One region of the Pseudomonas sp. B12(2026) genome, then DNA from elsewhere that is predicted to be linked to it. Evidence: predicted binding sites of a transcription regulator. Region 1 holds the regulator's gene; the other holds the start of a gene.
What was found. Region 1 encodes FliA, which starts transcription of late flagellar genes. Its sites were predicted from a motif close to CTAAAGTTTNNNNNNNNNNNGCCGNTAA; they were not measured.

Region 1 (15,627 bases):
GCCAGAGCGTGTCGGGATAGGTGTCGCGCAGCACCCGCAGTGCGCCCAGCGAAGCCTGGGTGCGGCGGTCGAACAGGGTCGGCACGATGGTGAACGGCAGCGCCTGCTTGCGCGAGCGGTTGACCATCGTCAGGGTGTTGACCATGCGCTCCAGGCCCTTGAGGGCGAGGAACTCGGTCTGCACCGGGATCACCAGGTGCTGGCTGGCCGCCATCGCGTTGACCATCAGCACGCCGAGCAGCGGCGGGCTGTCGATGATCGCGTGGTCGAACTGGTTCCACAGCTGCGCCAGGCTCCTGGCGATCACCAGGCCCAGGCCGTTCTGCCCCGGCGACTGGCGCTCCAGGGTGGCCAGCGCGGTGCTCGACGGCAACAGGCGGATGTTCTCGTGGCTGGTCGGCAGCAGCAGTTGCTCCGGCAGCCCCTCGGGGACGCTGCCCTGGTGCAGGAACAGGTCGAACACGCTGTGCTCCAGGGTGTCCGGGTCATGGCCGAAATAGCTGGTCATCGAGCCGTGCGGGTCGAGGTCGACGATCAGCACGCGCTTGCCGGCGTCGGCCAGCAGGCCCGCCAGGGCGATGGAGGATGTGGTCTTGCCGACGCCACCTTTCTGGTTGGCTACCGCCCAGACTTTCATAGTGCTCGCTCCGCGCTGACCGAGGATCGGCTCAGGGTTTTCATGCTGCTCACTTTCATTGCCCTGCCGCCGATGACGAAGAATTGACGGCGCCGCCCGCGGGCGCCTCACCGGCAAGCACCGGTGCAGGTTGCGTGCCAGCATGTCGCAGCGCCGGGTCCGCCTGCGCCTTGCCGCTGCCCACGCCGCTGACGCTGCGGCGCACCTCCAGGTTGCGGGAGATCACCAGCACCACCCGGCGGTTGCGCGCGCGCCCTTCCGCCGTCGCGTTGTCCGCCACCGGCTGGAATTCACCATAGCCCACCGCCGCCAGCCGGCCGGCGTCCAGCCCGTCCTGGGCGAGCATGCGCACGATGCTCGCGGCGCGGGCCGCCGACAGTTCCCAGTTGGTCGGGTACTGGGCGTTGTGGATCGGCACGTTGTCGGTGAAGCCTTCGACGTGCACCGGGTTGCGGTAAGGCGCCAGAATTCCGGCGACCTTCTCGATGATGCCGAAGGCGGCGTCGTTGGGAATCGCATCGCCGCTGGGGAACAACAGGCTGGAATTGAGGGTGATCTCGATCCAGAACTCGTTGCCGCGCACGCTGACCTGGTCGCTCTTGATCAGCTCGCCGAACGCCTGGCGCATGCTCTCGGAAATCTGCTCCAGGGTGTCCGGGCTGCCCTGGGGCTGGCCCTCGTCCATCGGTTCGTTCAGCGACTGGTCCGGCTGCTGGGTGCGCGGCCGCTCCTCGCCGACGGGGATCGGGCGGACCGCGCGGTCGGGCTGGTTGAACACGCCCGTGAGGGTTTCCGAGAGGATCTTGTACTTGCCCTGGTTGATCGAGGAGATCGAGTACATCACCACGAAGAAGGCGAACAGCAGGGTGATGAAGTCCGCGTAGGACACCAGCCAGCGTTCGTGATTCTCGTGTTCCTCGTGGCGGCGGCGGCGAGGCATTGGCGTCCCCTCCTCAGCCGGCGAAGCCTTGCAGCTTCAGTTCGATGGAGCGCGGGTTCTCGCCCTCGGCGATGGACAGCAGGCCCTCCATCAGCATCTCGCGGTAGCAGGATTGGCGCAGCACGATGCTCTTGAGCTTGTTGCCCACCGGCAGCAGCAGCAGGTTGGCCAGGCCCACGCCATAGATGGTGGCGACGAAGGCCACGGCGATGCCGCCGCCCAGCTGGCTGGGGTCGGCGAGGTTGCCCATCACGTGGATCAGGCCCATCACCGCGCCGATGATGCCGATGGTCGGCGAGTAGCCGCCCATGCTTTCGAACACCTTGGCCGCCGCCAGGTCGCGGCTTTCCTGGTTGTACAGGTCGACTTCGAGAATGCTGCGGATGGCTTCCGGCTCGGTGCCGTCCACCAGCAGTTGCAGGCCCTTGCGCGCGAAGGGGTCGTGCTCGGCGTCGGCGACGCTTTCCAGGCCCAGCAGGCCCTCCTTGCGCGCGGTCATGCTCCAGCCGACCACATGGCCGATGCCGCCGACCAGGTCGACCCTGGGCGGCAGGATGATCCAGCGCAGCAGGTTCACCGAACGCTTGAGCACCGGCACCGGGGTCTGCAGCAGCGCGGCGGCCAGGGTGCCGCCGACCACGATCAGCGCCGCCGGGCCGTTGGCCAGCGCGCCGACATGCCCGCCCTCGAGGAAGTTGCCGCCGATGATGGCGACCAGCGCGAGGATCAGGCCGACCAGGCTGAGCACATCCATCAGCCGCAGGCCTCGGTGAGGTGGCGGCCGATATCGTCCAGGCCGTACACCGCGTCGGCGAGGCCGGCCTTGGCGATCGCCATCGGCATGCCGTAGATCACGCAGCTGGCCTCGTCCTGCGCCCACACCTGGCTGCCGCTCTGCTTGAGCATCCGCGCGCCTTCGCGGCCGTCGGCGCCCATGCCGGTGAGGACCACCGCCAGCACCTTGTCGCCGTAGGCCTTGGAGGCGGAGCCGAAGGTCACGTCGACGCAGGGCTTGTAGTTCAGCCGCTCATCGCCGGGGAGGATGCGCACCGAGCCGCGCGCGTCAATCATCATCTGCTTGCCGCCGGGGGCCAGCAGGGCCACGCCGGGGCGCAGCTGGTCGCCGTCCTCGGCTTCCTTGACGGTGATCCGGCAGAGCTTGTCCAGGCGCTCGGCGAAGGCCTTGGTGAATGCCGCCGGCATGTGCTGGATCAGCACCAGCGGCGCGGGGAAGTTGGCAGGCAGCTGGGTCAGGACCCGCTGCAGCGCCACCGGCCCACCGGTGGAAGTACCGATGGCCACCAGCCGGTAGGGCTTACGCTTTGGGGCGGCGGACGGCGCCGGCGCGGCGGGCGCGGGGCTGCCGGCGGAGGCCGGCGCGGCATGGCGCGCGGCGCTGGCGGCGGCCGGCGCGGGCATCGGGGTGGTGGTGGCGTAGGCGGCGAAGCGGCGGTTGCTGCGGGCGATGGTGTGGACCTTCTCGCACAGCAGCTGGCGCACCTTGTCCGGGTTGCGCGAGATGTCCTCGAAGTTCTTCGGCAGGTAATCGACGGCGCCGGCGTCCAGCGCGTCCAGGGTCACCCGCGCGCCCTCGTGGGTCAGCGAGGAGAACATCAGCACCGGCGTCGGACAGCGCTGCATGATGCTCCGCACGGCGGTGATGCCGTCCATCAGCGGCATCTCGTAGTCCATGGTGATCACGTCGGGCCTGAGCGCCAGCGCCTGATCGATCGCCTCGCGGCCGTTGGTGGCCGTACCGACCACCTGGATCTGCGGGTCGGCGGACAGAATCTCCGAGACACGGCGGCGGAAGAATCCCGAATCGTCCACCACCAGGACTTTGACAACCATAGACACTCCTGAATAAAGCCTTGCCGCGCGCGGGCGTCCCCGCGCGCCGAAATCAGATACGCCGTGCGTAGCGCTTGAGCATGCTCGGCACATCGAGGATCAGGGCGATGCGCCCGTCCCCGGTGATGGTCGCCCCGGCCATGCCCGGCGTGCCCTGCAGCATCTTGCCCAGCGGCTTGATCACCACCTCTTCCTGGCCCACCAGCTGGTCGACCACGAAGCCGATGCGCTGGGTGCCCACGGAGAGGATCACCACATGGCCCTCGCCCGGCTCGTCATACTGCGCGCCCGGCACCAGCCAGCGCTTGAGGTAGAACAATGGCAGGGCCTTGTCGCGGACGATCACCACTTCCTGGCCGTCGACCACGTTGGTGTTGGACAGGTCGAGGTGGAAGATCTCGTTGACGTTCACCAGCGGGAAGGCGAAGGCCTGGTCGCCCAGCATCACCATCAGGGTCGGCATGATCGCCAGGGTCAGCGGCACCTTGATGACGATCTTCGAGCCCTGGCCCTTGGCCGAGTAGATGTTGATGATGCCGTTGAGCTGGGAAATCCGGGTCTTCACCACGTCCATGCCGACGCCGCGGCCGGAGACGTCGGAAATCTCGGCCTTGGTCGAGAAGCCCGGGGCGAAGATCAGGTTGTAGCAGTCGGACTCGGAGAGGCGGTCGGCGGCGTCCTTCTCCAGCAGGCCCTTCTCCACCGCCTTGGCGCGCAGCACGTCCGGGTCCATGCCCTTGCCGTCGTCGGAGATCGACAGCAGGATGTGGTCGCCCTCCTGCTCGGCGGACAGCACCACCTTGCCCGAGCGCGACTTGCCGGCAGCCTCGCGCTCGTCCGGGCCTTCGATGCCGTGGTCCACCGCGTTGCGCACCAGGTGCACCAGCGGGTCGGCCAGGGCCTCGACGAGGTTCTTGTCCAGGTCGGTTTCTTCGCCGATCAGCTCCAGGTTGATCTCTTTCTTCAGCTGGCGCGCCAGGTCGCGGACCTGCCGGGGGAAGCGGCCGAAGACCTTCTTGATCGGCTGCATGCGGGTCTTCATGACCGCCGACTGCAGGTCGGCGGTGACCACGTCGAGGTTCGACACGGCCTTGGCCATCGCCTCGTCGCCGCTGTTGGCGCCCAGGCGCACCAGGCGGTTACGCACCAGCACCAGTTCGCCGACCATGTTCATGATGTCGTCGAGGCGCGCGGTGTCCACGCGCACCGTGGTTTCCGCTTCGCTGGCCGATTTGTCCGGATGCGCGGCGCGGGCGGCCTCGGCGGGCTTGGCGGCGGCCGGAGCCGGCGCGGCGGCGGGCTTGGGCTGCGGCGCGGGAGCGGCGGCTTTGGCAGCGGGCTTGGCGGCCGGTTGAGCGGCGGCGGCCGGCTCGTCCTTGGCGCCGCCGAACTGGCCCTTGCCGTGCAGCTGGTCGAGCAGCGCCTCGAATTCGTCGTCGGTGATGTTGTCGTCGCCAGCGGCGGCGGGGGCGGCGGCATTCCCGGCCGGGGCGGCAGCCGGCTCTTCCTTGGCGCCGGTGAACTGGCCCTTGCCATGCAGCTGGTCGAGCAGCGCTTCGAACTCGTCGTCGCTGATCTCGTCGCCGGCGGCCGGTGCCTGCGCGCTCGCGGCGGGGGCGGCGCTGGCGGGCTCCTTGGCGCCGCCGAACTGGCCCTTGCCGTGCAGCTGGTCGAGCAGCGCTTCGAATTCGTCGTCGGTGATGTCGTCGTCGGAGGCCGCTTCGGCATCCGCCGCGGGCGCGGGCTCGGCGGCGGCCGGCTCCAGGGCGTCCATCAGTTGCTCGAACTCGGCGTCGGTGATGTCGCCGTAGGCGGCGGGAGCCTGCGCAGCAGGCTCGGGCTCGGCGGCCGGCGGTGCCGCGGCCGGTTCGTCGCCAGCCGGCTCGGCCAGGCGCGAGAGCGCGGCCAGCAGCTCGGGCGTGGCCGGGGTCGGCTCTTCCGCATCGCGCACCTGCTGGAACATCACGTTGACGGTGTCCAGCGCCTGCAGGACCACGTCCATCAGCTCGGCATCCACGCGGCGCGCGCCCTTGCGCAGGATGTCGAACACGTTCTCGGCGATGTGGCAGCACTCCACCAGCGCGTTCAACTGGAGGAAGCCCGCCCCGCCCTTGACGGTGTGGAACCCACGGAAGATTGCGTTGAGCAGGTCCATGTCATCCGGGCGGCTTTCCAGCTCAACCAGTTGCTCGGACAGTTGCTCGAGGATCTCGCCGGCCTCCACCAGGAAGTCCTGGAGGATCTCGTCATCGGCGTCGAAGCTCATTCGGTGCTCCCTACAGTGTCAACGACACTCAAAAACCTAGGCTGGACAACAGGTCGTCGACATCGTCCTGACCGGATACGACGTCCTTTCTTGTATCGGCAGCGATCTGCGGACCTTCACCCTTGGACGATCTTTCTTTTTCCACCGCCTCGCGCATCCCCTCGTGGTCATGCTCGATGCCGGCGTAGCGGTCCACCTGGCCGGCCATCCAGACCAGCTTGACCAGGTTCGTCTCGACCTCGGTGACCAGCTTGGTGACGCGCTTGATCACCTGCCCGGTGAGGTCCTGGAAGTCCTGCGCCAGAAGAATGTCGTTGAGGTGCGCGGACAGCTTGCGGCTGTCCTGGGCGCTGCTGTAGAGGAACTGCTCGACGCGCTTGGCGAGGTCGCGGAAGGCATCGGCGCCCAGCTCGCGGCGCATGAAGCGCGACCAGTCTTCCTGCAGCGCCTTGGCCTCGTTCTCGATGTGCGAGACCACCGGGGTGCACTCCTCCACCAGGTCCATGGTGCGGTTGGCCGCCCTCTCGGTCATGGTCACCACGTAGGACAGGCGGTCGGTGGCGTCGGCGATCTGCGACATTTCCTCGGCGTGGCGGGAATTCGGATCGATCTGGAAGTTGACGATGGCGTTGTGCAGCTCGCGGGTGAGCTTGCCGACTTCCTGGTAGAGCCCACGATCGCGCGCCTGGGTGAGTTCGGAGATCAGCTGCACGGCGGTCTGCACTTCACCGCGATCGAGGCAGTCGACCAATTCGCGCGCGTGTTTTTTCAGGGTCGACTCGAAGTCACCCGCGGATTCGTTGACGAGATCCATGACGCCCTCTTGGCCAGCCTCAGCCGCCGACCCGCTCGAAAATCTTCTCGATCTTTTCCTTCAGCACCTGAGCGGTGAAAGGCTTGACCACATAGCCGTTGACCCCGGCCTGGGCCGCTTCGATGATCTGGTCGCGCTTGGCCTCGGCGGTGACCATCAGCACCGGCAGGTGCTTGAGGCGCTCGTCGGCGCGAACCGCGCGCAGCAGGTCGATGCCGGTCATGCCGGGCATGTTCCAGTCGGTGACGAGGAAATCGAAGTTGCCGCTGTGCAGCATCGGCAGCGCGGTGGTGCCGTCGTCGGCTTCCGCGGTGTTGGTGAACCCCAGGTCCCGCAGGAGGTTCTTGATGATGCGCCTCATCGTGGAGAAGTCGTCCACGATGAGAATTTTCATATTCTTGTCCAAACCGACCTCCATCGATACCAGGCACGTCCTGGCGGGCGTGCCGTCAATTCATCGAGCGTCATGCGCTCGTGCCGTGCGGGGACGTCAAAGGGACGTCACCCAGAGAATTCGAAACTCCTGCGAGCATTTCCTACAGAAAATGCCGCCGCGAAACTACCCGAAGCTCAGTGCGCGCGCCACTCCGCCAGACGCGCCCGCAGGCGCGCCGCGCACTGGCTGTGCAGCTGGCTGACCCGCGACTCGCTGACGCCGAGCACCTCGCCGATCTCCTTGAGGTTGAGCTCCTCGTCGTAATACAGCGCCAGCACCAGCCGCTCGCGCTCGGGCAGCTTGGTGATGGCGTCGGCGAGCGCCGCCTGGAAGCGTTCGTCCTCCAGGCCGTGGGCGGGCTCGTTGACCTGGTGCGAAGCGTCTTCGGCCAGGCCGCTGCCCTGCTCGCCGTCCTGCAGCAGATCGTCGAAGCTGTACAGCCGGCTGCCCTGGGTGTCGCTGAGGATGCCGTAATAATCCTCGAGGCTCATATTGAGTTCGGCAGCAACTTCCTGATCTTTAGCGTCGCGGCCGGTTCTCGCTTCGACGGTACGGATCGCGTCGCTGACCATGCGGGTGTTGCGGTGCACCGAGCGCGGCGCCCAGTCGCCCTTGCGCACCTCGTCGAGCATGGCGCCGCGGATGCGGATGCCGGCGTAGGTCTCGAAGCTCGCGCCCTTGCCGGCGTCGTATTTCTTCGCCGCTTCCAGCAGGCCGATCATGCCGGCCTGCATCAGGTCCTCGACCTGCACGCTGGCGGGCAGGCGGCCGAGCAGGTGGTAGGCGATCCGCTTGACCAGCGGCGCGTAGCGCTGGATCAGCTGGTCCTGGGAATTCTGTGCCTGCGCCTTGCTGTACATACGCGCTCCAGAGGCCGGCATCATGCGGCGGGTCCCGTGGCTGGATGCTGCACCAGGCGTTCGACGAAGAACTCCAGGTGCCCGCGCGGATTGGCCGGCAGCGGCCAGCTGTCGACCTTCTGCGCGATCGCCCGGAAGGCCAGGGACGCCTTGCTGCGCGGGAACGCCTCGTACACCGAACGCTGCTTCTGCACCGCCTTGCGCACCGACTCGTCGTAGGGGATGGCGCCGACGTACTGCAGCGCCACGTCGAGGAAGCGGTCGGTGACCTTGGTCAGCTTGGCGAACAGGTTGCGGCCCTCCTGCGGGCTGTGCGCCATGTTCGCCAGCACGCGGAAGCGGGTCATGCCGTAGTCGCGGTTGAGCAGCTTGATCAAGGCGTAGGCGTCGGTGATCGAGGTCGGTTCGTCGCAGACCACCAGCAGCACTTCCTGCGCCGCGCGGACGAAGCTCACCACCGAGTCGCCGATGCCGGCGGCGGTGTCCACCACCAGCACGTCGATGTTCTCGCTGATATCGCTGAAGGCCTGGATCAGGCCGGCGTGCTGCATCGGCGTGAGGTGCACCATGCTCTGCGTCCCGGAGGCCGCCGGGACGATGCGGATGCCGCCGGGCCCCTGGAGGATCACGTCGCGCAGATCGCATTCGCCCTCGATGACGTCGGCCAGCGTGCGCTTGGGCGTCAGGCCCAGCAGCACGTCGACGTTGGCCAGGCCCAGGTCGGCGTCCATCAGCATGACTCGCCGGCCGAGGTCGGCCAGCGCCAGTGCCAGATTCACCGACACATTGGTCTTGCCGACGCCACCCTTGCCACCGGTGACCGCGATTACCTGAACGGGATGCATGCCCATATCAATACCCTGTCTCGTCATTCAGCCGCCGCGCCTCCTGGCGCTGCGGCCCTGCCGGCCGCGGTGCTCTACCGCTTCCGGCGCTCGCGGATCGTCTCCCAGAGCATCCGCCTCGCCGGGCGGCCCAAGCCGGCCGCCCATCGCCCCACCACGGGGCTCTTCGAATCGTTCAGCCGGCGCGCTGGTACAGGCCGGCGAACAGGTCGGCCATGTCGTCCTCGCTCGGCTCTTCCGGCGCCTGCAGGCTCACCGCGCGGCTGACCAGCTGGTGACTGCGCGCCACCTGCAGGTCGTCCGGAATCTTCGGACCGTCCGCCAGGTAGGCCACCGGGAGGCGCCGGCCGATAGCCAGGGCGAGCGCCTCGCCGAGGCTGCCGGCCTCGTCCAGTTTGGTCAGGATGCAGCCGGCCAGGCCGCAGGCGCGGTAGTTCTGCCACGCCGCCTTGAGCACCTGGCTCTGGCTGGTCGCGGCCAGCACCAGGTAGTTCTGTACGTTGAGGCTCTGCGCGGCCAGCGCTTCGAGCTGCATGCGCAGCGCCGGATCGTTGGCGGACAGGCCGGCGGTATCGATCAGCACCAGGCGCTTGCGCGCCAGCGGCGCCATGGCCTGGACCAGCGACTGCCCCGGGCTGACCAGGACCACCGGCACATCGAGGATGCGGCCGAGGGTCTTGATCTGCTCCTGGGCGCCGATGCGGAAGTTGTCCATCGACACCAGGGCGATGCTCTGCGCGCCGTACTTGAGCACGTAGCGGACCGCCAGCTTGGCCAGGGTGGTGGTCTTGCCCATGCCGGCCGGGCCGACCAGCGCGACCACCCCGCCCTGCTCCAGCAGGTCGTTTTCCGGGGTGTTGATCGAGCGCGCCAGGTGCGCCAGCAGCATGCGCCAGGCCTGCTTCGGGTCGGCGATGGACGCCACCTTCTCCAGCAGGCTGCGCGACAGGTCCGCCGGCAGGCCCATGCGCTGCAGGCGGCGCCACAGGTTGGCCTGCTTCGGACGCTGGCTCTGCAGCTGGTTCCAGGCAATGGAGCCGAGTTGCACTTCGATCAGTTCGCGCAGGCCGTTGAGTTCGAAGCGCATGGCTTCCAGGGCCTGCTGGCCGACGTTGGCGGCGGCCGGTGCGGCCGGCGCCTCCATGGCTTCGGCCAGGGTCTCGGCCGCCGTGCGGCGCGGCGCCTGCGCGTCGTACATTTGACGGTCCTTGCGCTCGGCCGCGCTGGCGCGGACCGGCTCGCTCAGCTCGGCCTTGGCCTGGGCGATGCGCGCCTGGGTCTTGCGCAGTTCGACTTCCAGCGCCGGGTTCGGCTTGCTGGCCGCCGCCGGGGCCTGGTAGTCCAGCGCCGCGGTCAGCTCGACGCCGCCGGCCACCCGGCGATTGCCGATGATCACGGCGTCCGGGCCCAGTTCGTCACGGACCAGTTTCATGGCCTGACGCATATCGGCGGCGAAGAAGCGTTTTACCTGCATGGCCTGCGACCTCGGTGCTCTCTATTCGACTACTGACTATTGCTGCCCAACGGTGGCGACAATGGTGACTTGTTTGTTGTCCGGGATTTCCTGGTAGGCCAGCACGTGCATGGTGGGGACCGCCATCCGCGCGAACCGGGACATCATCGCGCGGACCGGGCCGGCCACCAGCAGGATCGCCGGCTTGCCGAGCATTTCCTGGCGCTGCGCCGCCTCGACCATCGAGCGTTGCAGCTTTTCCGCCATTCCGGGCTCCAGCAACATGCCGTCTTCGGAGCCCTGTCCGGCCTTCTGAAGACTATTGAGCAATATCTGTTCCAACCTGGGTTCCAGAGTGATCACAGGCAGCTCCGGCTCTAGTCCCACAATGGTTTGCACGATTGCGCGGGACAGCGCGACGCGAACCGCGGCCACCATGGCGGCGGGATCTTGACTCTTGGCGGCAACGTTGGCGATGGCCTCGGCAATGGTGCGGATGTCGCGCACCGGCACCTGCTCCTGCAGCAGCGCCTGCAGGACCTTGAGCAGGGTCGACAGGGAAATCATCCCCGGCACCAGCTCTTCGGCGAGCTTGGGCGAGGTCTTGGCCAGCAGCTGCATCAGTTGCTGGACTTCCTCGTGGCCGAGCAGCTCGTGGGCATGCTTGTGCAGCACCTGGTTGAGGTGGGTGGCGACCACGGTGCTGGCGTCGACCACGGTGTAGCCCAGGGACTGCGCCTGGTCGCGCTGGGACGCCTCGATCCACACCGCCTCCAGGCCGAAGGCCGGGTCCTTGCCGGCGATGCCGTTGAGGCTGCCGAACACCTGGCCGGGATTGATCGCCAGTTCGCGGTCCGGGTAGATCTCCGCCTCGGCCACGCTGACGCCCATCAGCGTCAGGCGGTAGGCGTTGGGCAGCAGGTCGAGATTGTCACGGATATGCACCGACGGCATCAGGAAGCCCAGGTCCTGGGACAGCTTCTTGCGCACGCCCTTGATCCGCGCCAGCAGCTGGCCGCCCTGGTTGCGGTCCACCAGCGGGATCAGCCGGTAGCCGACCTCCAGGCCGACCATGTCCACCGGGGTCACGTCGTCCCAGCCCAGCTCCTTGGACTCCTGGGCGCGCTGGGCCGGCAGCAGCTCCTGCTGGCGCTGGGTTTCCTGCGCGGCCTGCTGCGCCGCCTGGCGCTGGCGCTGCCAGATCAGGTATGCGCCGCCGGCGGCCAGGCCACCGAGGCCGACGAAGGAAACGTGCGGCATGCCGGGCACCAGGCCCATGGCGATCAGGATCGCGGCGGAGATGGCCAGCGCCTTGGGCGAGGCGAACATCTGCCGGTTGACCTGCTGGCCCATGTCCTCGGCGCTGGACACGCGGGTCACCATGATCGCCGCGGCGGTGGACAGCAGCAGCGACGGCAGCTGCGCCACCAGGCCGTCGCCGATGGTCAGCAGGGCGTAGACCTTGCCGGCGTCGCCAAAGCCCATGGAGTGCTGCAGCATGCCGATGGCGATGCCGCCGATGAGGTTGATGAAGAGGATCAGCAGGCCGGCGACGGCGTCGCCGCGGACGAACTTGCTGGCACCGTCCATGGAGCCGTAGAAGTCGGCCTCCTGGGCCACCTCGGCGCGGCGCTTCTTGGCTTCCGCCTGCTCGATCAGGCCGGCGTTGAGGTCGGCGTCGATGGCCATCTGCTTGCCGGGCATGGCGTCGAGGGTGAAGCGCGCGCTCACCTCGGAGATACGCCCGGCGCCCTTGGTGACCACCACGAAGTTGATGATCATGAGGATCGCGAAGACCACGATGCCGACCACGTAGTTGCCGCCGATCACCACCTCGCCGAAGGCCTGGATCACCTTGCCCGCGGCGGCGTGGCCGTCATGGCCGTGGAGTAGCACCACGCGGGTGGAGGCGACGTTCAGCGCCAGGCGCAGCAGGGTTGCGACCAGCAGGATGGTCGGGAACACCGCGAAGTCCAGCGGCCGCAGCGCGTACACGCAGACCAGCAGGACGACGATGGACAGGGCGATGTTGAAGGTGAACAGCACGTCCAGCAGGAACGGCGGGATCGGCAGGGTCATCATGCCCAGCATCGCCAGCAGCAGCAGCGGCACGCCGAGGTTGCCCCGGCCCAGGCCCGCCAGATTGCTGCGAACGTTGCTGATCAGTTGCGTGCGGTCCACCCTCGACTCCCCTGCCCTGCGACGGGACTCGCGCCCGCCGGATCAAACTTTTGACGCCCGAGCGGGCGTTTGCAGGGGTTTAGCAGGAAGCGTTCCAACTTTTTCGAAGCAGCGGAAATAGCCGGTCTTGACGGGTTTCTGCGGACTCATCCGTGATCCGGGCGCGGCACCTGCACATCGCGGACGGAGTCCGCTCCTACGGGAACCTGCGGCTTTTGTAGGAGCGGACCTTGTCCGCGATCAGCCCCGCTCAAGAGCTTCGCGGACAAGGTCCGCTCCTACACGAGCAGATCCCGAGTGCGCTGTGCTTTGGGCTTTGGCTCTTGAAGACTTCCAGAGAAACATCCACACGCACCGGAGCGCCCCTTCAGGAGGCCGAGTGGAATCGGAGTTTCAGGGGTCGAGCGGCATGGATGCCGCGAGAGCGTTGTCGGGCCAGGGATGGCCCGTCAACGCGGGCCCCTGAAACTCCGATGGAGCGAGGGAAGTCCCGCGAAGCGGGACCCGGATGCAGGGGCAGAGACCTTTGCCTCCTTTGGGGCGTTTGCCAAAGGAGGTCGCCCGAGGGGGCGAAACAAAAAGCCCCAGCACATACCGAAGCGACGCAGAAACACCAACGCCAAAACGGTGGATAACGCTCCGCGTTATCCACCCTACGAACTGAAATGAGCGGTTTTGACGCCCCCGGGAGCTCCCGGGGGCATCCGATCAGGAAGCGGTCACTCGCCGCCCACGCAGCGCCTCAATGATCCCCATCGACAGCTTCGGCGTATGCAACTGCCCACGCCAGGCCCGCACGCAAGTGAAACCGAGGCTGAGCACCAGGTAGATCAGCGCCAGTGTCGACAGCAGATTGATCAGCAGCCGATTCAGTTGGAAGAGCCACTGAAGGCCCCCGTCCGTGGCCACCACCTGCATCCCGGCGACCAGCGCTCCTACTCCGAGCGAGATCAGCACGATGGAAAGCAACAGGTCGAGCATCTTCAACAGCACTTCGCGGGTGAGGATGAGCGCAGTCCGACGCAGAGCGATGTAGGCGACCACCAGCGCCACCAACGACCACCAGGGCAGTGCAAGGCTGAGGGCCAGATAGATGAGGGGAGAAGCTGCGGCGATCCGCCGGTCACGAACAGTGCTTTCCATAGCGTTTCCTGCGCCTCCTGGCGCTGATCAGGGTGACGCGATACTACCCAGGCATCGCGCTGACAAACAGCCCGCAAGCCGTCGGAACGGGACACACCGCACTAATCGTCCCGCCGCAAATCCGGCGGAATCGGCAGGTCCGGCATCGGCCCCGGGCGCTTGCCCTTGCCGGCGCGGTACTGCTTGAGCTGGTAGACATAGGCCAGCACCTGGGCGACGGCCAGGTAGAGACCGGCGGGAATCTCGTGGTCCAGCTCGGTGGAGTAGTACACCGCCCGCGCCAGGGCCGGCGACTCCAGCACCGTGATCTTGTGCTCCTGGGCCACCTCGCGGATCTTCAGCGCCATGAAGTCGTTGCCCTTGGCCAGCAGCTTCGGCGCGCCGGAGGCGCCGGGGTCGTACTTGAGGGCGACCGCGAAGTGCGTCGGGTTGGTGATCACCACGTCGGCGTCCGGCACCGCCTGCATCATCCGCCGCTGCGCCATCTCGCGCTGCATCTGGCGGACCTTGGCCTTGACCTCCGGCTTGCCCTCGGAGTCCTTGTACTCGTCGCGCACTTCCTGCTTGGTCATCATCAGCTTCTGGCGGTTGTCCCAGAGCTGGTACGGCACGTCCACGGCAGCGATCAGCAGCAGGCTGCAGGCCAGCCAGAAGGCGCTCCAGCCGACCACCCGGACGCAGTGCACCAGCGCCTGTTCGAGGGGCTCGTGGGCCATCGCCAGCAGGTCGTCCTTGTCCGACTGCAACACCAGGATCGCCACGCTGAGCACCACGGTGAACTTGATCAGCGCCTTGAACAGCTCCAGCAGGGACTTGCTCGAGAACATCCGCTTGAGCCCTTCCAGCGGGTTCAGGCGGCTGAACTTGGGCGCCAGCGCCTCGCTGGAGAACAGCCAGCCGCCGAGGGCCACCGGCCCGGCCAGCGCCGCCACCAGCAGCAACGCGAGGATCGGCCACAGGCCCGAGCCTGCGATCTGCGCGGCGCCTGCCAGCAGGCGCAGCATGCTGTCGCTGTTCAGCACGGTTTCGCGGGACAGCTCGAAGCTGCCGCGCATCAGGCGCATCAGCGCGTCCGCCAGGCCCGCGCCGTAGATCAGCAGGCCGCCGGCGCCGGCGACGAGCACGGCGAGGGTGTTCAGTTCCCGCGAACGCGGCAGCTGGCCTTTCTCGCGCGCCTCCCGGCGCCGTTTCTCTGTGGGTTCCTCTGTCTTGTCCTGACCGCTCTCGCTCTCAGCCATCGCGGCTACCTCGCTCGAACCAGTTCGCGGAGCAGTTGCAGGCCCTCGCTGGCGAGGGTCTGGTACTGCGTCAGGATGTCGGCGCTGCCGATCCAGACGATGACGAAGCCCATCACCAGGGTCAGCGGGAAGCCGATGGAGAAGATGTTCAGCTGCGGCGCGGCGCGGGTCATGGCGCCGAAGGCCAGGTTGACCACCAGCAGCGCGGTGATCGCCGGCAGCGCCAGCAGCAGCCCCGCGCCGATCACCCAGCCGAGCTTGCCGGCCACGGTGATCAGGTGGTTGCCCGACAGCCCCTCGCCCACCGGCAGGGTGACGAAGCTCTCGGCCAGCACCTCGAACACCACCAGGTGGCCGTTCATGGCCAGGAACAGCAGGGTCACCAGCATGGTGAAGAACTGCCCGAGCACCGGCACCGAGATGCCGTTGGCGGGGTCGATCATCGAGGCGAAGCCCAGGCCCATCTGCATGGAGATGATCTGCCCGGCGATGACGAAGGCGTGGAACATCAGCTGCAGGGTGAAGCCGAGCATGGCGCCGATGAGGATCTGCTCGCCGATCAGCAGCATCGCCTTGCCGCTCAGCGCGTCCACCTGCGGCATCGGCGGCAGGTTCGGCACCAGCACCACGGCGATCGCCAGGGCCAGGTACAGGCGCACGCGGGTCGGCACCAGCTGGGTGCCGAAGATCGGCATCACCATCAGCAGCGCGGCGATGCGGAACAGCGGGAACAGGAAGGCCCCGACCCAGCCGCCGATCTGCGCGTTGGTGAGCTCCAGCATCAGCCGATCAGCGTCGGGATGTTGCCGATCAGCGTCTGGGTGTATTCCATCAGCTGCCGTATCAGCCAGGGCCCCAGCACGATCAGGGTGAGCAGCACCACGATCAGGCGCGGCAGGAAGCTCAGGGTCTGCTCGTTGATCTGCGTGGCGGCCTGGAACATCGCCACCACCAGGCCCACCA
Region 2 (15,627 bases), 2.9 Mb from region 1:
GGCCTGAAGGGCGACAATGAAGACCAGAACGTCGGTATCGCCCTGCTGCGTCGCGCCGTCGAGTCTCCGCTGCGCCAGATCGTTGCCAACTCCGGCGACGAGCCGAGCGTGGTGGTCGACAAGGTCAAGCAGGGTTCGGGCAACTTCGGCTACAACGCTGCCACCGGCGTGTACGGCGACATGATCGAGATGGGTATCCTCGATCCGGCCAAGGTCACCCGTTCGGCTCTGCAAGCCGCTGCCTCCATCGGCGGCCTGATGGTCACCACCGAGGCCATGGTTGCCGAAGTGGTCGACGACAAGGCTGCTCCGGCCATGCCGGACATGGGCGGCATGGGTGGCATGGGTGGCATGGGCGGCATGATGTAAGCCACCCGGCACCGGCTGTAAGAAGAAGCCCCGCTTAGGCGGGGCTTTTTCATGCGTGTGGGTTATGCCAGTATGCGCGGCAGGAGATGGCATTCCTCCTTCAACCGCCCTCGTGGCTGATGATGCCTACGCATAGACCTGGAAAGGTGCGTAGGCGCTCGCCTGCAGCCTGTCCAGCCCCCCCACTCCCCAGGACAGGATCATGTGGAAACCCATTCTCGCCGTATCCATCGGAGCCGCCCTTGGCGCCTTGCTGCGCTGGGTGCTCGGGCTCAAGCTCAACTCGCTGCTGCCTTCCATGCCGCCGGGCACGGTGGTCGCCAACCTGGTCGGCGGCTACATCATCGGCGCGGCCATCGCCTTCTTCGCCAACACGCCCGGCCTGGCGCCAGAATGGCGGTTGCTGGTCATCACCGGCTTCTGCGGTGGCCTGACCACCTTTTCGACCTTCTCCGCCGAAGTCGTGGTGCTGCTGCAGCAGGGACGGCTGGCCTGGGCGATGGGAACCATCGCCACGCACCTCGTCGGTTCGTTGCTGATGACCCTGGTCGGACTCTGGTCGGTGCATTGGCTGATGGGCCGCTAGGCGCCAGCGATAGAGAGGCCGCAGGCCTCGGGAGGAAGAGATGAACGGTTTCCAGTTGAAGTTTTTCACCCAGCAGGACCGCAAGCACGCCGGCCTGCCGCTGGCCCAGTGGCTGCTGGAGGAAGCGCGGCGCCAGGGCGTGCGCGGCGCGACGCTGATCAGCGCGAGCGAAGGGTTCGGCAAGACCGGACGGATTCACTACGCGCACTTCTTCGAACTGGCCGACCAGCCGCAGGAGGTCACCATGGCGGTGACCGAAGAGGAATCCGAGCGGATCTTCGCGGTGATCCGCCAGGCCGGTGTCAGGCTGTTCTACGTGAAGACGCCGATTGAGTTCGGCGTCCTCGGCGAGGAAGGCTGAGCCGCGCTCAGCGGCCGTCCGCCGCCGTCGCCCCGGCGGACGCTTCCGCGCCCGGCTGCCGGTTCGGCCGGTACAGCAACAGCGCGTAGAAGCCCAGGCAGATCAGCCAGTCGAACACCGCCGTCCAGATGTTGTGCGAGAGGAAATGCGCACCCTGCAGCATGCGCGACACGGAGAACACGCTCCCCAGGCCCAGGGCGAACCAGAAGGCGTAGCGCGCCAGGCGCGGCCTGCGGTCACGCAGGGCGAAGTACAGGGCGAACAGCACGAACCCCGAGGAAGCGTGTCCGCCCGGCCAGCAGCGGCCCGGGTGGTCGGTCGCCGGGCGCGGGCTGAGCAGCGAGCTGTAGGTTTCCTTGCCGCCGAACTGCGCCAGGTCCCAGGGGCACTGCACCGCGGTGAGCACCTTCAGGGGCGTGACGATGCTCGCCGCGATGCCCATCGCCAGCACCAGGTAGCCCAGTGTCCGGCGGTACTTGCGCAGCGGCGCGTAGACGAAGCCGACCAGCCAGGCGACCAGCGCCGCGACGCTGAGGAGGATGACCAGCTGCTTGGCGCGGTCGTGCAGGATGTCCTCGAGGAACCAGCTGTGGCGTCCGACGAAGCCTTCGCCGGGGCGATACATCCACTGGGCGAGCGTCAGGTCGAGGGTCACCGGCTCGAACGTCAGCAGCAGGGCGGCCACCGCCAGGGGCAGGGCCAGGACCAGCCAGAGATTCAGCGGGCGAGAGCGAGGCGAGGTGATCGAGTCGGACATGGAGGCTCCGGGAAGGTACTGCGGACCACGGCTTCCTGCCGGTGGATGATGCCGCAAGGGGGCCAGTATTTTGCTCCCGTGGGTGTTGCTCCGTTGTCAATCGATTGTGAAATTTTCGTCAAACCGGCTTAAGTTCCATTTAAGGGATATAGGCTAGGGTGCACTTCGGAGGAGAGCACATGCGCATTCTGTTGGTTGAAGACAATCGGGACATTCTGGCCAATATGGCCGACTACCTCGGACTCAAGGGGTACACGGTGGATTGCGCGCAGGACGGGCTTTCCGGGCTGCATCTGGCAGCGACTTCCCATTACGACCTGATCGTGCTCGACGTCATGCTGCCGGGGCTCGACGGCTTCACGCTGTGCCGCCGGCTGCGCGAAGACGCCCGGCGCGATACCCCGGTGATCATGCTCACCGCCCGTGACCAGCTGGACGATCGCCTGCAGGGCTTCCGCTCCGGCGCCGACGACTACCTGCTCAAGCCGTTCGCCCTGTCGGAGCTGGCCGCCCGCATCGAGGCGGTGCTGCGCCGCAGCCAGGGCGGCGGGCGCCGCGAGCTGCAGGTCGGCGAACTGAGCTACAACCTCGACACGCTGGAGGTGAGCCGCAGCGGCAAGCCGCTCAAGCTCAACCCCATCGGCCTGAAGCTGCTGGCGGTGCTGATGCAGAAGAGCCCCCACGTGGTGCGCCGCGATGTGCTCGAAGAGGCGGTCTGGGGTGACGACTGCCCCGACAGCGACAGCCTGCGCAGCCATGTCCACCAGCTTCGCCAGGTGATCGACAAGCCTTTCGATTCGTCGCTGCTGCATACCGTGCATGGCGTCGGCTACCGCCTGGCGGAGGAAGCGAATGGAGTATAAGCAGAGCCTTTCCCGACGGATTGTCTTTGCCTTCGTACTCATGACTGCCGCGGTCGGCGGACTCTTTTCGGTAGGGATCGTCGGAGTGGTCCACGTCGTCGAGGAGCGCCTGATCTCCCACGACCTGGGCGGCGAGCTCGACCGGATCCTGCAGGAGGACCTGAGCACCGGGCAGGTCCCGAAACTCGATCCCGGCATGCGCTTCTTCATCAGCGACGGCGTCGGCGTCTATGCCATGCCGCCGGCGCTGCGCCGCCTGGACAACGGTTTCCACGAAGTCTTCGACGGCGAATTGTCCTTCCACGCGCTGGTCCACGATGAAGGCGGCCGGCGCTTCGTGCTGCTGCAGGACCAGAGCGATTTCGAGGCGCGCGAGCAGGTGCTCTACGCCGCCGTGGTGACCGGCTACGTGCTCAGCCTGACCCTGGCCGGCCTGCTCGGCTGGCTGCTCTCGCGCAAGGTCATGGAGCCGGTGGCCCGCCTGGCGCGACAGGTCCGCCACCGTGACCAACTGCTGGAGCTGGCGCCGCCGATGGCGCCCGACTATGCCAACGACGAAGTGGGTGAACTGGCGGCCGCCTTCGATTACGCCATGGGCCGCCTGCACGACGTGCTGACCCGGGAAAAGCTCTTCACCAGCGACGTCAGCCACGAACTGCGTACACCGCTGATGGTGATCGCCACCAGCTGCGAACTGCTGGCCGAGGAGCCCGGCCTGAGCGCCAGGGCCCGCAGCCAGCTGGCGCGGATGACCAGCGCCTGCGAGGAAATGCGCGACCTGGTGCAGACCTTCCTGTTGCTGGCGCGCGCGCAGCGCAAGGACATGGGCATAGTTCCGCAGTCGGGGTTGCAGCGGATCGCCGAGGAACTGGTCACGCAATGGCGCGGACCGATCGAGGCGAAAGGCCTGCGCCTGGAGTTCGAGGGTGCGGAGGCCATGCCCGGCCATTTCAACGCACCGTTCCTGCGCTCGGTGATGAGCAATTTATTGCGCAATGCCATGCATTACACCGAAGCCGGCAGCATCCGCTTACAACTTTCCGCGGACGGATTTTCTGTCGAGGATACCGGCGCGGGCATTCCCGAAGAGCAGCGCGAGCTCGTGTTCCAACCTTTCGTGCGTGGCGCAAACCCGCGTGGCGAGGGGCTTGGGCTGGGATTGTCGCTGGTCAAGCGGATCTGCGCTTCTGAAGGCTGGGACGTGAGCCTGTGTCCGGTCGAGCCGCATGGCTGCCGTTTCGAGGTCCGCCTGGCCGTCGCTTGACGAAATATTCACAAGTGCATGACCGGCCTGTGACAGGCTGATTCTTATCGTTCTACCCGACATATGGATAGGTATGCATCCGATGAGCGAAAAACCCGTCGACCTGGAGTTTTCCCAGAAATACGACCGCGAGCACGCCGAACGCTATCTGCGTAAGCACCAGGCCGGATTGTCGCGGAAACTTTCCCACTGGCGGGATGTGCAAGTAGCCCGCCAGGCGCTCAAGCTCGCCGGTCAGCCCAATCTGGTGCTCGACCTGCCGTGCGGCGCCGGACGCTTCTGGCCGATGCTGGCCGAAAAGGAAAACCGCGTGATCATCGGCGCCGACAACTCGCCGGACATGATCGCCGTCGCCTGCGCCGGCCAGCCGGAAGAGGTTGTAAAACGCGTTCGGCCTTTGCACACTTCCGCGTTTGCCATCGATTTGCCGGACAACGCCGTCGACAGCATCTTCTCGATGCGCCTGATGCACCACATCGGCGAGGCGGACGACCGACGGACCATGCTGCGCGAGTTCCACCGCGTCACCCGTGACTCGGTGATCCTGTCGATGTGGGTGGATGGCAACTTCAAGTCCTGGAAACGCAAGCGCGCCGAAGCCTCCCGCAAGAAGCACGCCTACCAGAACCGTTTCGTGATTCCGGCCCAGACCATCGAGGCGGAGTTCCGCCAAGCGGGTTTCAAGGTTCAGGATCACATCGATTTCGTCCCGTTCATCCACATGTGGCGGGTCTACATTCTGCGTAAGGAGTAACGATGTCCGCTGATCTGGCATCTCTGCAGCAAATTTCCGGTGAAAACGCCATCGATCGCTGGTTGCAGATTCCCGGCAAATGGGTAGAGGAACCGAATCGGCGGCGCGGCGGCGAAAGCGGTGTGCAGCGTGTCCTGACAGCCGACGGACGCCTGCTGTACCGCAAGCAGCAGATGGGGCACATCTACCGCGATCTGCTGCATCCCTTCGGTTTTCCCACCGCCATCCGCGAGCGTGACGCGCTGAAGGCCGCCGAGGCCCTGGGCGTGAAGGTGCCGACCCTGGTCTACGCCGGTTGCCGCAAGGTCAACGGCGAATGGCAGGCGCTGCTGGTCACCGAATCCCTCGACGGTTTCTCCAGCCTGGAAGACTGCTACGCCCGTGGCGACCGCGAACGCTGGGGCGAAGCGTTGCACCAAAGAATTCTGCAACAATACGGTAGTACCCTCGCCAAACTTAACGCCGGCCACTGGCAGCATGGCTGCCTGTACCTCAAGCACGTCTTCGTGCGGGTGGACGGCGACAGGATCGAAGTGGCACTGATCGACCTGGAGAAGGCCCGCCGACGCTTCAGCGCCCAGCGCGCCGCGCGTCATGACCTCCGCCAGGTGAAACGCCGTTCGTCGTGGACAGAAGCGCAGTGGCAGGCGTTTGTCTATGGTTACCAAGCGGCGTTTGGCAGCGCCATCAAAGGGTTGCAGACATGAAATTAGAAGTTACGCGAAGTTTGCTCCTGCTCGGCGCGCTCGGGGTGGCGACCCTGGCTGCGGCAGCCTGGCATGAACCCTCCCCCTCGGTCGTTTCCACCAGGGCTGATCTGGACGCCTGTCCGATGCCGCCCAACATGCGTGCCAAGCAACAGGTCGCGAGTCCCGACAAGGACCTGCTGCTGTTCCTGTTCGGCATGTCGCAGGGTGGAGTCGCGCAATCGCGCTGACTTCGCGTATCTGACGAGAACCCCGCTTCGGCGGGGTTTTTTGTGGGCGGCGGGTTAGACTGCTGCTTCGAAGCCTGCGACGAGACGAGCATGAGCGACAGCGCATTTTCCCGGCGGATCGTGCAGAACCTGCTGGACACCGACTTCTACAAGCTGAGCATGATGCAGGCGGTGCTGCACAACTACCCCAACGCCGAAGTGGAGTGGGAGTTCCGCTGCCGCAACGAGGAGGACCTGCGCGCCTACCTCGACCCCGTGCGCGAGCAGATCGAGCACCTGTCGGAGCTGTCGTTCGCGCCCCAGGAGCTGGCCTTCCTCGAACGCATTCCATTCTTCACGCCGGACTTCATCCGCTTCCTCGGCCTGTTCCGCTTCAACCCCTGCTACGTGCAGCTGGGTGTCGAGAATGGCGAATTCTTCCTCCGCCTCAAGGGCCCCTGGCTGCACGTGATCCTCTTCGAGGTGCCGCTGCTGGCGACCATCAGCGAAGTGCGCAACCGCCACCGTTATCCGGGGGCCTCGCTGGCCGCCGTGCGCGATCGCCTGCAGGAGAAGCTCGACTGGCTGCGCGGCGAAGCCAGCGCCGAGGAGCTGGCCGGCTTCAAGATGGCCGACTTCGGCACCCGCCGGCGCTTCTCCTATCCGGTACACGAAGCCGTGGTGCGCGACCTGCGCGACGGCTTCCCCGGCCACTTCGTCGGCACCAGCAACGTGCACCTGGCGCGCACGCTGGGGGTGAAGCCGCTGGGCACCATGGCCCACGAATGGCTGATGGCGCACCAGCAGCTCGGCCCGCGGCTGATCGACAGCCAGGCCGCCGCGCTGGACTGCTGGGTCCGCGAATACCGCGGCCTGCTGGGGATCGCCCTGACCGACTGCATCACCATGGATGCCTTCCTGGCCGATTTCGACCTGTATTTCGCCAAGCTCTTCGACGGCCTGCGCCACGACTCGGGCGACCCGCTGGAGTGGGCGGAAAAGGCCATCCGTCACTACGAGCACCTGGGCATCGACCCGCGCGGCAAGACCCTGGTGTTCTCCGACGGCCTGAACCTGCCGCGCGCCCTGGAAATCTACCGGGCGGTGCGCGGCCGCATCGATGTCAGCTTCGGCATCGGCACCCATTTCACCTGCGATGTGCCCGGCGTCGTGCCGATGAACATCGTGCTGAAGATGACCGCTTGCAACGGCCAGCCGGTGGCGAAGATTTCCGACACGCCGGGCAAGACCCAGTGCAGGGACGAGAATTTCCTCCACTACCTCAAGCATGTCTTCAAGGTCTGAGCGCGCCGGTTTGCACAGTGCAGCGTGACGCGCCAGTCTTGGTGGACGAACCATCGCGACCATCCATATCAGGGGAATGACGGATGCCAGCAACGAACGAACTCATCATTGGCGCAGGTCCCGACGGCCAGCCGGTCGGCCAGCCCTGGAAGCTCGCCAACCGCCACGGCCTGATCGCCGGCGCCACCGGCACCGGCAAGACGGTCACGCTGCAACGCCTGGCCGAATCCTTCAGCGACGCCGGCATCGCGGTCTTCGCCGCCGACATCAAGGGTGACCTGTGCGGCATCGCCGCCGCCGGCAACCCGCAGGGCAAGGTGGCCGAGCGCATCGCCAGCATGCCCTGGCTGAACCACAAGCCGCAGGCCTACCCGGTGAGCATCTGGGACGTCGCCGGCAAGACCGGCCACCCGCTGCGCACCACGCTGTCGGAAATGGGCCCGCTGCTGCTGGCCAACCTGCTGGAGCTGACCGAAAGCCAGCAGGCGGCGCTGTTCGCCGCGTTCAAGGTGGCCGACCGCGAAGGCCTGCTGCTGCTCGACCTGAAGGACCTCAAGGCGCTGCTCAACCACTTCAAGGAGCACCCGGAAATCCTCGGCGAGGACCGCGCGCTGTTCACCGGCGCCTCCTCCCAGGCCCTGCTGCGGCGCCTGGCGCTGCTGGAGCAGCAGGGCGCCGAGGAGTTCTTCGGCGAGCCGGCGCTGCAACTGGAAGACCTGTTGCGCCCCGAGGCCGACGGTCGCGGGCGCATCCACCTGCTCGACGCCAGCAAGCTGGTGCACGAGGCGCCAAAGGTCTACGCCACCTTCCTGCTCTGGCTGCTGGCGGAACTGTTCGAGCAGCTGCCCGAGCGTGGCGACGCCGACAAACCCGTCCTCGCGCTGTTCTTCGATGAGGCGCACCTGCTGTTCAACGGCACGCCCAAGGCGCTGCAGGACCGCCTGGAGCAGGTGGTGCGGCTGATCCGTTCCAAGGGCGTGGGCGTGTACTTCGTCACCCAGTCGCCGAGCGACCTGCCAGACGACGTGCTGGCGCAGCTGGGCCTGCGCATCCAGCACGGCCTGCGCGCCTTCACCGCCAAGGAGCAGAAGTCGCTGCGCGCGGTGGCCGACGGCTTCCGTCCCAACCCGGCGTTCGACGCCCTTGCGGTGCTGACCGAGCTGGGCATCGGCGAGGCGCTGGTGGGCACGCTGGAGGAGAAGGGCACGCCGGCCATGGTCCAGCGCGTCGCCGTGGCGCCGCCGCAATCGCGTATCGGCCCGCTGAGCGACGCCGAGCGCGCGGAGCTGATCCGCCGTTCGCCGCTGGCCGGCCGCTATGACCAGCCGATCGACCGCGAATCCGCCTACGAGCGTCTGACCGGCCGCGCCGACGACAAGATGGCGCCGACCCAGGAAAAACCCGAAGAGAAGGGTGTCGGCAGCGACCTCGGCGGACTGGCCGGCGAGCTGCTCGGCACCCTGGCCAGCCAGACGGCGAAGACCGTGGTGCGGCAGGCGGCCAACCAGATCGGTCGGCAGTTGGTGCGCGGGTTGATGGGGGCGTTGCTGGGCGGGAGCAAGCGGCGCTGAGGGGGGGGCGGGCTGTGCCCGCCCTTCGCGGATGAGATCCGCTCCTACGAAAGCGATTCACCCTGAGGCATTGTCGCCGGGCGGTTCGCGAGCAAGCTCGCTCCTACAGGTCGGGGCGAGTCTTGTAGGCGCGAGCTGGCTCGCGAACGAAAAAGGCGCCCGAAGGCGCCTTTTTCATTGCCGCACCGATCAGATGCGGAAACTGTCCACCAGATGCCGCAGGCGGCCGGCCTGGTTCTCCAGGTCGGCACAGGCGCGCAGGGTGGCCTGGAGGTTTTCCACGCCTTCCTGGTTCAGCGTGTTGATCTCGGTGATGTCCATGTTCAGCGAGTCGACCACGGCGGTCTGCTCCTCGGTGGCGGTGGCCACCGACTGGTTCATCGCGTCGATCTCGCCGATGCGGTGGGTGACGCTGGCCAGGCGCTCGCCGGCGCGGTTGGCGATCTCCACGCTTTCCAGGCTGTAGCGCTGGCTTTCGGTCATGGTGTCCACGGCCTCGCGGGCGCCGACCTGCAGCTCCTCGATCATCTTCTGGATTTCCTGCGCCGACTCCTGGGCGCGGTGGGCCAGGTTGCGCACCTCGTCGGCGACCACGGCGAAGCCACGACCGGCCTCGCCAGCGCGGGCGGCTTCGATGGCGGCGTTCAGCGCCAGCAGGTTGGTCTGCTCGGAGATGCCTTTGATCACTTCGAGAATCTGCCCGATGTTCACCGTGCGGCTGTTCAGCGCCTCGATGTTGGCGCAGGCCGAGCTGATCTTGTCGGAGAGCTGGTTCATCGCGCTGATGCTCTGCTCGACCACCTGGCGCCCGTCGCCGGCCTGGTGCGAGGCGTCGGTGGCGTGGTGCGAGGCATCGGCGGCGTTGCGGGCGATTTCCTGGGCGGCGGCGCCCAGCTCGTTGATCGCGGCGGCGACGCTGTTGGTGCGGTTGGCCTGCTCGTCGGAGTTGCTCATCGATGAGTTGGACGCGTTGACCACCAGTTGCGAGACGTCATGCAGGCTGCGCGCGGTGGAGGCGACTTCGCGGATCGATTCGTGGATGCGCTCGACGAAGCGGTTGAAGGCGTTGGCCAGCACGCCGAACTCGTCGTTGCTGGCGACCTTCAGGCGCTGGGTGAGGTCGCCGTCGCCCTGGGCGATGTCCTGCATGGCGCGGCCCATGTTGGTCAGCGGGGTCATCAGCACGCGGATCAGCATGCCCAGCAGGAGCAGGATGGCGACGATGGCGATGACCGCGGCGACGATGGCCGAGGTGCGGAACTTGTTCAGCATGGCGTAGGCGGCGTCCTTGTCGATGGACAGGCCGATGTACCAGTTCACCGAGGGCAGCCCCTTCACCTGGGTGAAGCTGAGGATGCGGGTCTGGCCGTTGCTCTCGGCCTCGCTGAAGCCGGCGCCGACCTTCGGCGTGTTCCGCGGGTAGACGTCGGCCAGGGACTTCATGACCAGGTTCCTGTCCGGGTGCACGAGGATCTTGCCGTCGCCGCTGACCAGGAAGGCGTAGCCCATGCCGCTGAAGTCCAGCGAGTTGATGATCTGCACCAGGGTCTGCAGGCCGAGGTCGCCACCGACCACGCCCAGGGTCTTGCCGCCGGCGCGGGCCGGGGTGGCCACGGTCATGATCAGTTGCTGGGTCGCGGCGTCGATGTACGGCTCGGTGAGCGTGGTGCCGCCGGCGGCCAGGGCGTCCTTGTACCAGGGGCGGGTGCGCGGGTCGTAGCCGTCGGGCATGGCGTCGTTGGGGCGCATGGTGAAGGCGCCGTCTTCCTGCCCCAGGTAGGTGAACATGAAGGTCTTGTGCAGGGTGTCCTGCTCCAGCAGGCCGGTGAGGTGTTCCGGCGAGCTGTCGCGGGCGAGGGTCTGGGCGGTGTTCTCGATCAGCAGCAGCCGGCCGCTCAGCCAGTTCTGGATATTGCTGGCGGTCACGTCGCCCATTTCCCGCAGGTAGTTTTCGAGATCCTCGCGGATCGCGTTGCGCTGCAGGTAGTCGTTGTAGAGGGTGAAGAGGGCGAAAGCGGAGAAAACAACAAGCGAGGCGGCCAGGAGGATCTTATGGCTGAATTTCAGGCTCTTGATCATGCTGCGTCGAATCCGGAAGTAGTGGGATGCCTGAACGGCGGCGGTCCGGGCGACAGGTCCGATGTCGCCGTGGAACGTCCGTCCCCGTGGTGTGAAACGGACGGCGCCGGCGCGGCGGATAGCCGTGCGGGCGTGGCCGGAACTCCCTTGTCCCGGCGGTGACGACAGGCCCGGTTTGTTGGTGGTATCAGGGGCCTTCACCCTTGGTTTCGGCGCGGCCCAGGGAAGCTTGAAAGAGTCGGACGAACGGTAGGCGTGGCTCTGACGCGGGTGTTTCAGCGGTGAGACAGGTTGGTTGCCAGCGAGCAAGCCAGGCTCGACCTGACCTGTAGGAGCGAGCTTGCTCGCGAACGAAAAAGGCGCCCGAAGGCGCCTTTTTCATTGCCGCACCGATCAGATGCGGAAGCTGTCCACCAGATGCCGCAGGCGGCCGGCCTGGTTCTCCAGGTCGGCGCAGGCGCGCAGGGTGGCCTGGAGGTTTTCCACGCCTTCCTGGTTCAGCGTGTTGATCTCGGTGATGTCCATGTTCAGCGAGTCGACCACGGCGGTCTGTTCCTCGGTGGCGGTGGCCACCGACTGGTTCATCGCGTCGATCTCGCCGATGCGGTGGGTGACGCTGGCCAGGCGCTCGCCGGCGCGGTTGGCGATCTCCACGCTTTCCAGGCTGTAGCGCTGGCTCTCGGTCATGGTATCCACGGCCTCGCGGGCGCCGACCTGCAGCTCCTCGATCATCTTCTGGATTTCCTGCGCCGACTCCTGGGCGCGGTGCGCCAGGTTGCGCACCTCGTCGGCGACCACGGCGAAGCCACGACCGGCCTCGCCGGCGCGGGCGGCTTCGATGGCGGCGTTCAGCGCCAGCAGGTTGGTCTGCTCGGAGATGCCTTTGATCACCTCCAGAATCTGCCCGATGTTCACCGTGCGGCTGTTCAGCGCCTCGATGTTGGCGCAGGCCGAGCTGATCTTGTCGGACAACTGGTTCATCGCGCTGATGCTCTGCTCGACCACCTGGCGGCCGTCGCCGGCCTGGTGCGAGGCGTCGGTGGCGTGGTGCGAGGCATCGGCGGCGTTGCGGGCGATCTCCTGGGCGGCGGCGCCCAGTTCGTTGATCGCGGCGGCGACGCTGTTGGTGCGGTTGGCCTGCTCGTCGGAGTTGCTCATCGACGAGTTGGAGGCGTTGACCACCAGCTGCGAGACGTCGTGCAGGCTGCGCGCGGTGGAGGCGACTTCGCGGATCGATTCGTGGATGCGCTCGACGAAGCGGTTGAAGGCGTTGGCCAGCACGCCGAACTCGTCGTTGCTGGCGACCTTCAGGCGCTGGGTGAGGTCGCCGTCGCCCTGGGCGATGTCCTGCATGGCGCGGCCCATGTCGGTCAGCGGCGCCATCAGCACGCGGATGAGCATGCCCAGCAGGAGCAGGATGGCGACGATGGCGACCACCGTGGCGATGATGGCCGAGGTCCGGAAGTCGCTGAGCATGGCGTAGGCGGCGTCCTTGTCGAGCACCAGCGCGACATACCAGTTGGCGCCCGGGAGGCCTTCGACATGGGTCATGGAGACCAGCTGGGTACGGCCGTCGGCGACGACTTCCTGGACCCCGGGGCGGACTTGCGGGGTGCCGCGCGGGTAGACCTCGGCGAGATTCTTGAAGTCCTTGTCGACATCCGGGTGGATGAGGATCTTGCCGGCGTCGCTGACCAGGAAGGCGTAGCCGTCGCCGTTGAAGTTCAGCGAGTTGATGATGCCGGTGATGGTCTCCAGCTTCATGTCGCCGGTGGCCACGCCGAGCAGTTGGCCGTTGCGCATGACCGGCATGGACATGGCGAGGATCGGCTCCTTGGTGCCGGCATCCAGGAAGGGCTCGGTGACGACCAGCCCGCCGGCCGCCACGGCGCCCTTGTACCAGCTGCGCTGGCGCGGGTCATAGTCGTCGGGCATGGGCGAGAAGGGGCGGATGGTGAAGACGCCGGTGGCGGCTTCGCCCAGGTAGACCGAGAGGAAGTTCCGTTGCAGCGCGGGTTGCTCCAGCAGGTGCAGGATGCGTTCGGCGCTGGGGTCGGCTTCGCCCAGTTGCGCGCCGAGCATTTCCACCAGGTGGATGCGGCCTTCCAGCCAGCTCTGGATATTGCTGGCGGTCAGGCTGCCGATCTGGTGCAGGGAGGTCTCGGTGTCGGCCTGGATGGCCTGACGCTGGCGGAAGTCGTTGAAGAGGATGAAGCAGGCGAAGGCGAAGATGACCACGAGGGAGGCCGCCAGAAGAATCTTCCTGGCGAAGGACAGCGAGCGAAGCATTGGAAAAGCATCCTGCAGGTGAAACGAAGGGATAGGCAGGATGTATCGGCCGTTTGCTCGAAGACTTTAACTTGAATATGGACATACGCCCGGCCGCAACGAATTGCAGCCGGGAGGAAGTTCTTTGGTTGTGTTGCGGAAGTGTATTTTCCGCTTACTCCGAAGCTGGTGTCCCGCTTGGCAGCGCGTTGCTGATATTGGTGAACATGCTGTTGATATCAAGTCCGAGGCTACGTGCCCCGGCAATGATGACCACCGCGATCAACCCGGCAATTACCGCATATTCGATAGCGGTTGCACCTTCCCGTTCGGTCAGTAGCGCTTTTGCCTTGCAGTAGAACTTCAGACTCAGGTCTTTGATATTCAGGTTCATCGCGGTTGCTCCTTGCAGCACCACCGGGGCGGCGCCCCGACTTCACCGTCAGGCTAGGCCCGGCATGGCGGAATGCAATTGATCAAATGGCACTAATACAAAAGTTATAGTCATGGCGAAGTAGAACTAACTGAGGATTGGAAATTTATCGCCGGCATTTGACGCTATTACCGCAGCAACTAAATTCTGCTTTGGAACAAGCAGTTGGCCATTATGCGGAAAGGTTATTTCTGAATTTCCCCAGGCGGCCGAAATAACGACAAGGGTCTGAAGGACGTATGCCGGTGCTGCCGGTGTTGTGACTTCCGATCAGGCTGTGGACCTTGGGTCCACGCGTCCCGATAACGCCAAGGATGTGGACATGAATAGCAAGGTGCTGATGGTTTTCGCCGGGCTGTTGCTGTTGTGCGCAGGGGTTGTGGGATATCTGGGACTGTCGCTGGGCAAGCCGGCGGCGCCGGTCGCCGGCGCGGCGCAGGAGGTGGCGCCCGCCGCGCTGGCGGAGGCGGACAAGCTGCAACGCACGCCGGTGGTGGTGGCGCGGCGCGACCTCGCGGCGCTGACGGTGATCGGCAAGGACGATCTCGCCATCGAGCTGCTGCACACCGCCCCGGCCGGCAGCTACCCCAGGCCCGAGGCGCTGGTCGGGCAGCGCGTGTGGGTCGCGGTGCCGGCCGGCAGCATCGTTTCCGCCGCGCTGGTGGAGCCGGGCGGGCCGCTGGCGCGGACCATCCGCCCGGACGAGCGGGCCATGGCCATCGCGGTGGACGAGGTGATCGGCGGCGGCGGCTTCGTGCTCCCCGGCGACTACGTCGACGTCATGCTGTTCGTCCAGGACCAGCAGAGCACCGACCGCGTCCTCAGCGCCCAGGTGGTGCTGCCCGGAGTGCGCGTCCTCACCTATGGCGAGCAGATCGCCGTCGCCCGCGACGGCCAGGTGCGCAACGGCGGCGATCCGAAGGACAAGACCCCGCGCCCGCCGCGCACCGCGGTGCTGGCCGTGCCGGCCGAGGCCGCCGCGCGCCTGATGCTGGCCAGCCAGGCCGGCTCGCTGCGCCTGGCGGTGCGCAGCAAGGACGAGAACCTCTACGAGAAGGAGCAGCAGGGCGGCTATATCCAGGCCTCGCTGAATGCCGCCGGCAGCCAGCCGGTCACCCTCGAACAACTGCTCGGCAAGGCCCGTCCGGCGCCCGCCGTGCGGCAGGTTCCGGCGTCGGCGGTGAGCCCGGGCGTCGTGGTCTACCGCGGTACCACCGTTACCCGCGAAGCACATTGAGCAAGGAGCGCATCGATGCCCAAGCGCCTCATCCTGTCGCTGGCCGCGCTGCTGGCCTGTGCCGTCCACTCGGCCGCGCAGGCGGTGCCGAGCGCCTGCGCCGGATTCTCCGGCCGGCAGTTGACCCTCGACGTCCAGCAGGGCGCCCAGCTCGACCAGCAGCTGCCGGTGCCGATCAAGCGCCTGGCCATCGGCGATCCGGAGATCGCCGACGTGCAGGTGGTCGACAAGCGTGACTTCCTCATCACCGGCAAGGCCGAGGGCCTGACCAGCCTGCTGATCTGGACCCCCTGCAGCGACCAGCCGATGAGCAGCGTGGTGCGCGTCGGCTCGCGGGCGATCGCCGATGCCGGCGGCGTGCCGGGCAACCTCGCCGCCGGGCTGTCCAACCAGGTGCAGACCGACATCCGCTTCGTCGAAGTCAGCCGCAGCAAGCTCAAGCAGGCCAGCACCTCGCTGGTGCGGCGCGGCTCGAACACCTTCGTGCTCGGCTCGCCGGGCAGCCTGGGCGGCCTGCAGCTGGACAGCGCGGGCAACCTGGGGGGCACCTTCGGCACCGCCAACGGCGGCTTCAACATCATCTGGGGCGGCGGCAGCAGCAAGTGGCTGGGCTTCATCAATGCCCTGGAGGGCAGCGGTTTCGCCTACACCCTGGCACGCCCGAGCCTGGTGGCCACCAGCGGGCAGAGCGCCTCGTTCCTCGCCGGCGGCGAGTTCCCCATCCCGGTGCCCAACGGCAACAACGACACCATCACCATCCAGTACAAGGAATTCGGCGTCCGCCTGACCCTGACCCCCACGGTGATGGACGACAGGCGCATCGCCCTGAAAGTGGCGCCGGAAGTCAGCGAGCTGGACTTCTCC

Region 2: AC3B6A_RS05620 (methyl-accepting chemotaxis protein) is a predicted target of FliA. The motif match lies at 11,032-11,059, and genes of this name have one in related genera.

What each region holds. Positions count from the first base shown of each region.
Region 1 is NZ_CM173430.1:4,079,820-4,095,446, forward strand. Features, by position in the region: gene AC3B6A_RS18845 (ParA family protein) at 1-637, opposite strand, end outside; gene motD (flagellar motor protein MotD) at 693-1,577, opposite strand; gene AC3B6A_RS18855 (flagellar motor protein) at 1,591-2,331, opposite strand; gene AC3B6A_RS18860 (protein-glutamate methylesterase/protein-glutamine glutaminase) at 2,331-3,428, opposite strand; gene AC3B6A_RS18865 (chemotaxis protein CheA) at 3,481-5,694, opposite strand; gene AC3B6A_RS18870 (protein phosphatase CheZ) at 5,723-6,508, opposite strand; gene AC3B6A_RS18875 (chemotaxis response regulator CheY) at 6,528-6,902, opposite strand; gene fliA (RNA polymerase sigma factor FliA) at 7,079-7,828, opposite strand; gene fleN (flagellar synthesis regulator FleN) at 7,825-8,655, opposite strand; gene flhF (flagellar biosynthesis GTPase FlhF) at 8,825-10,123, opposite strand; gene flhA (flagellar biosynthesis protein FlhA) at 10,160-12,283, opposite strand; gene AC3B6A_RS18900 (hypothetical protein) at 12,992-13,426, opposite strand; gene flhB (flagellar biosynthesis protein FlhB) at 13,528-14,664, opposite strand; gene fliR (flagellar biosynthetic protein FliR) at 14,670-15,446, opposite strand; gene fliQ (flagellar biosynthesis protein FliQ) at 15,446-15,627, opposite strand, start outside.
Region 2 is NZ_CM173430.1:1,177,327-1,192,953, forward strand. Features, by position in the region: gene groL (chaperonin GroEL) at 1-369, shown strand, start outside; fluoride riboswitch at 443-505, shown strand; gene crcB (fluoride efflux transporter CrcB) at 572-955, shown strand; gene AC3B6A_RS05575 (putative PII-like signaling protein) at 996-1,316, shown strand; gene AC3B6A_RS05580 (phosphatase PAP2 family protein) at 1,324-2,073, opposite strand; gene AC3B6A_RS05585 (response regulator transcription factor) at 2,253-2,936, shown strand; gene AC3B6A_RS05590 (sensor histidine kinase) at 2,926-4,200, shown strand; gene AC3B6A_RS05595 (class I SAM-dependent methyltransferase) at 4,283-4,954, shown strand; gene AC3B6A_RS05600 (lipopolysaccharide kinase InaA family protein) at 4,957-5,661, shown strand; gene AC3B6A_RS05605 (hypothetical protein) at 5,658-5,891, shown strand; gene pncB (nicotinate phosphoribosyltransferase) at 5,982-7,175, shown strand; gene AC3B6A_RS05615 (helicase HerA-like domain-containing protein) at 7,259-8,746, shown strand; gene AC3B6A_RS05620 (methyl-accepting chemotaxis protein) at 8,936-10,825, opposite strand; gene AC3B6A_RS05625 (methyl-accepting chemotaxis protein) at 11,219-13,114, opposite strand; gene AC3B6A_RS05630 (Flp family type IVb pilin) at 13,269-13,475, opposite strand; gene cpaB (Flp pilus assembly protein CpaB) at 13,849-14,763, shown strand; gene AC3B6A_RS05640 (type II and III secretion system protein family protein) at 14,779-15,627, shown strand, end outside.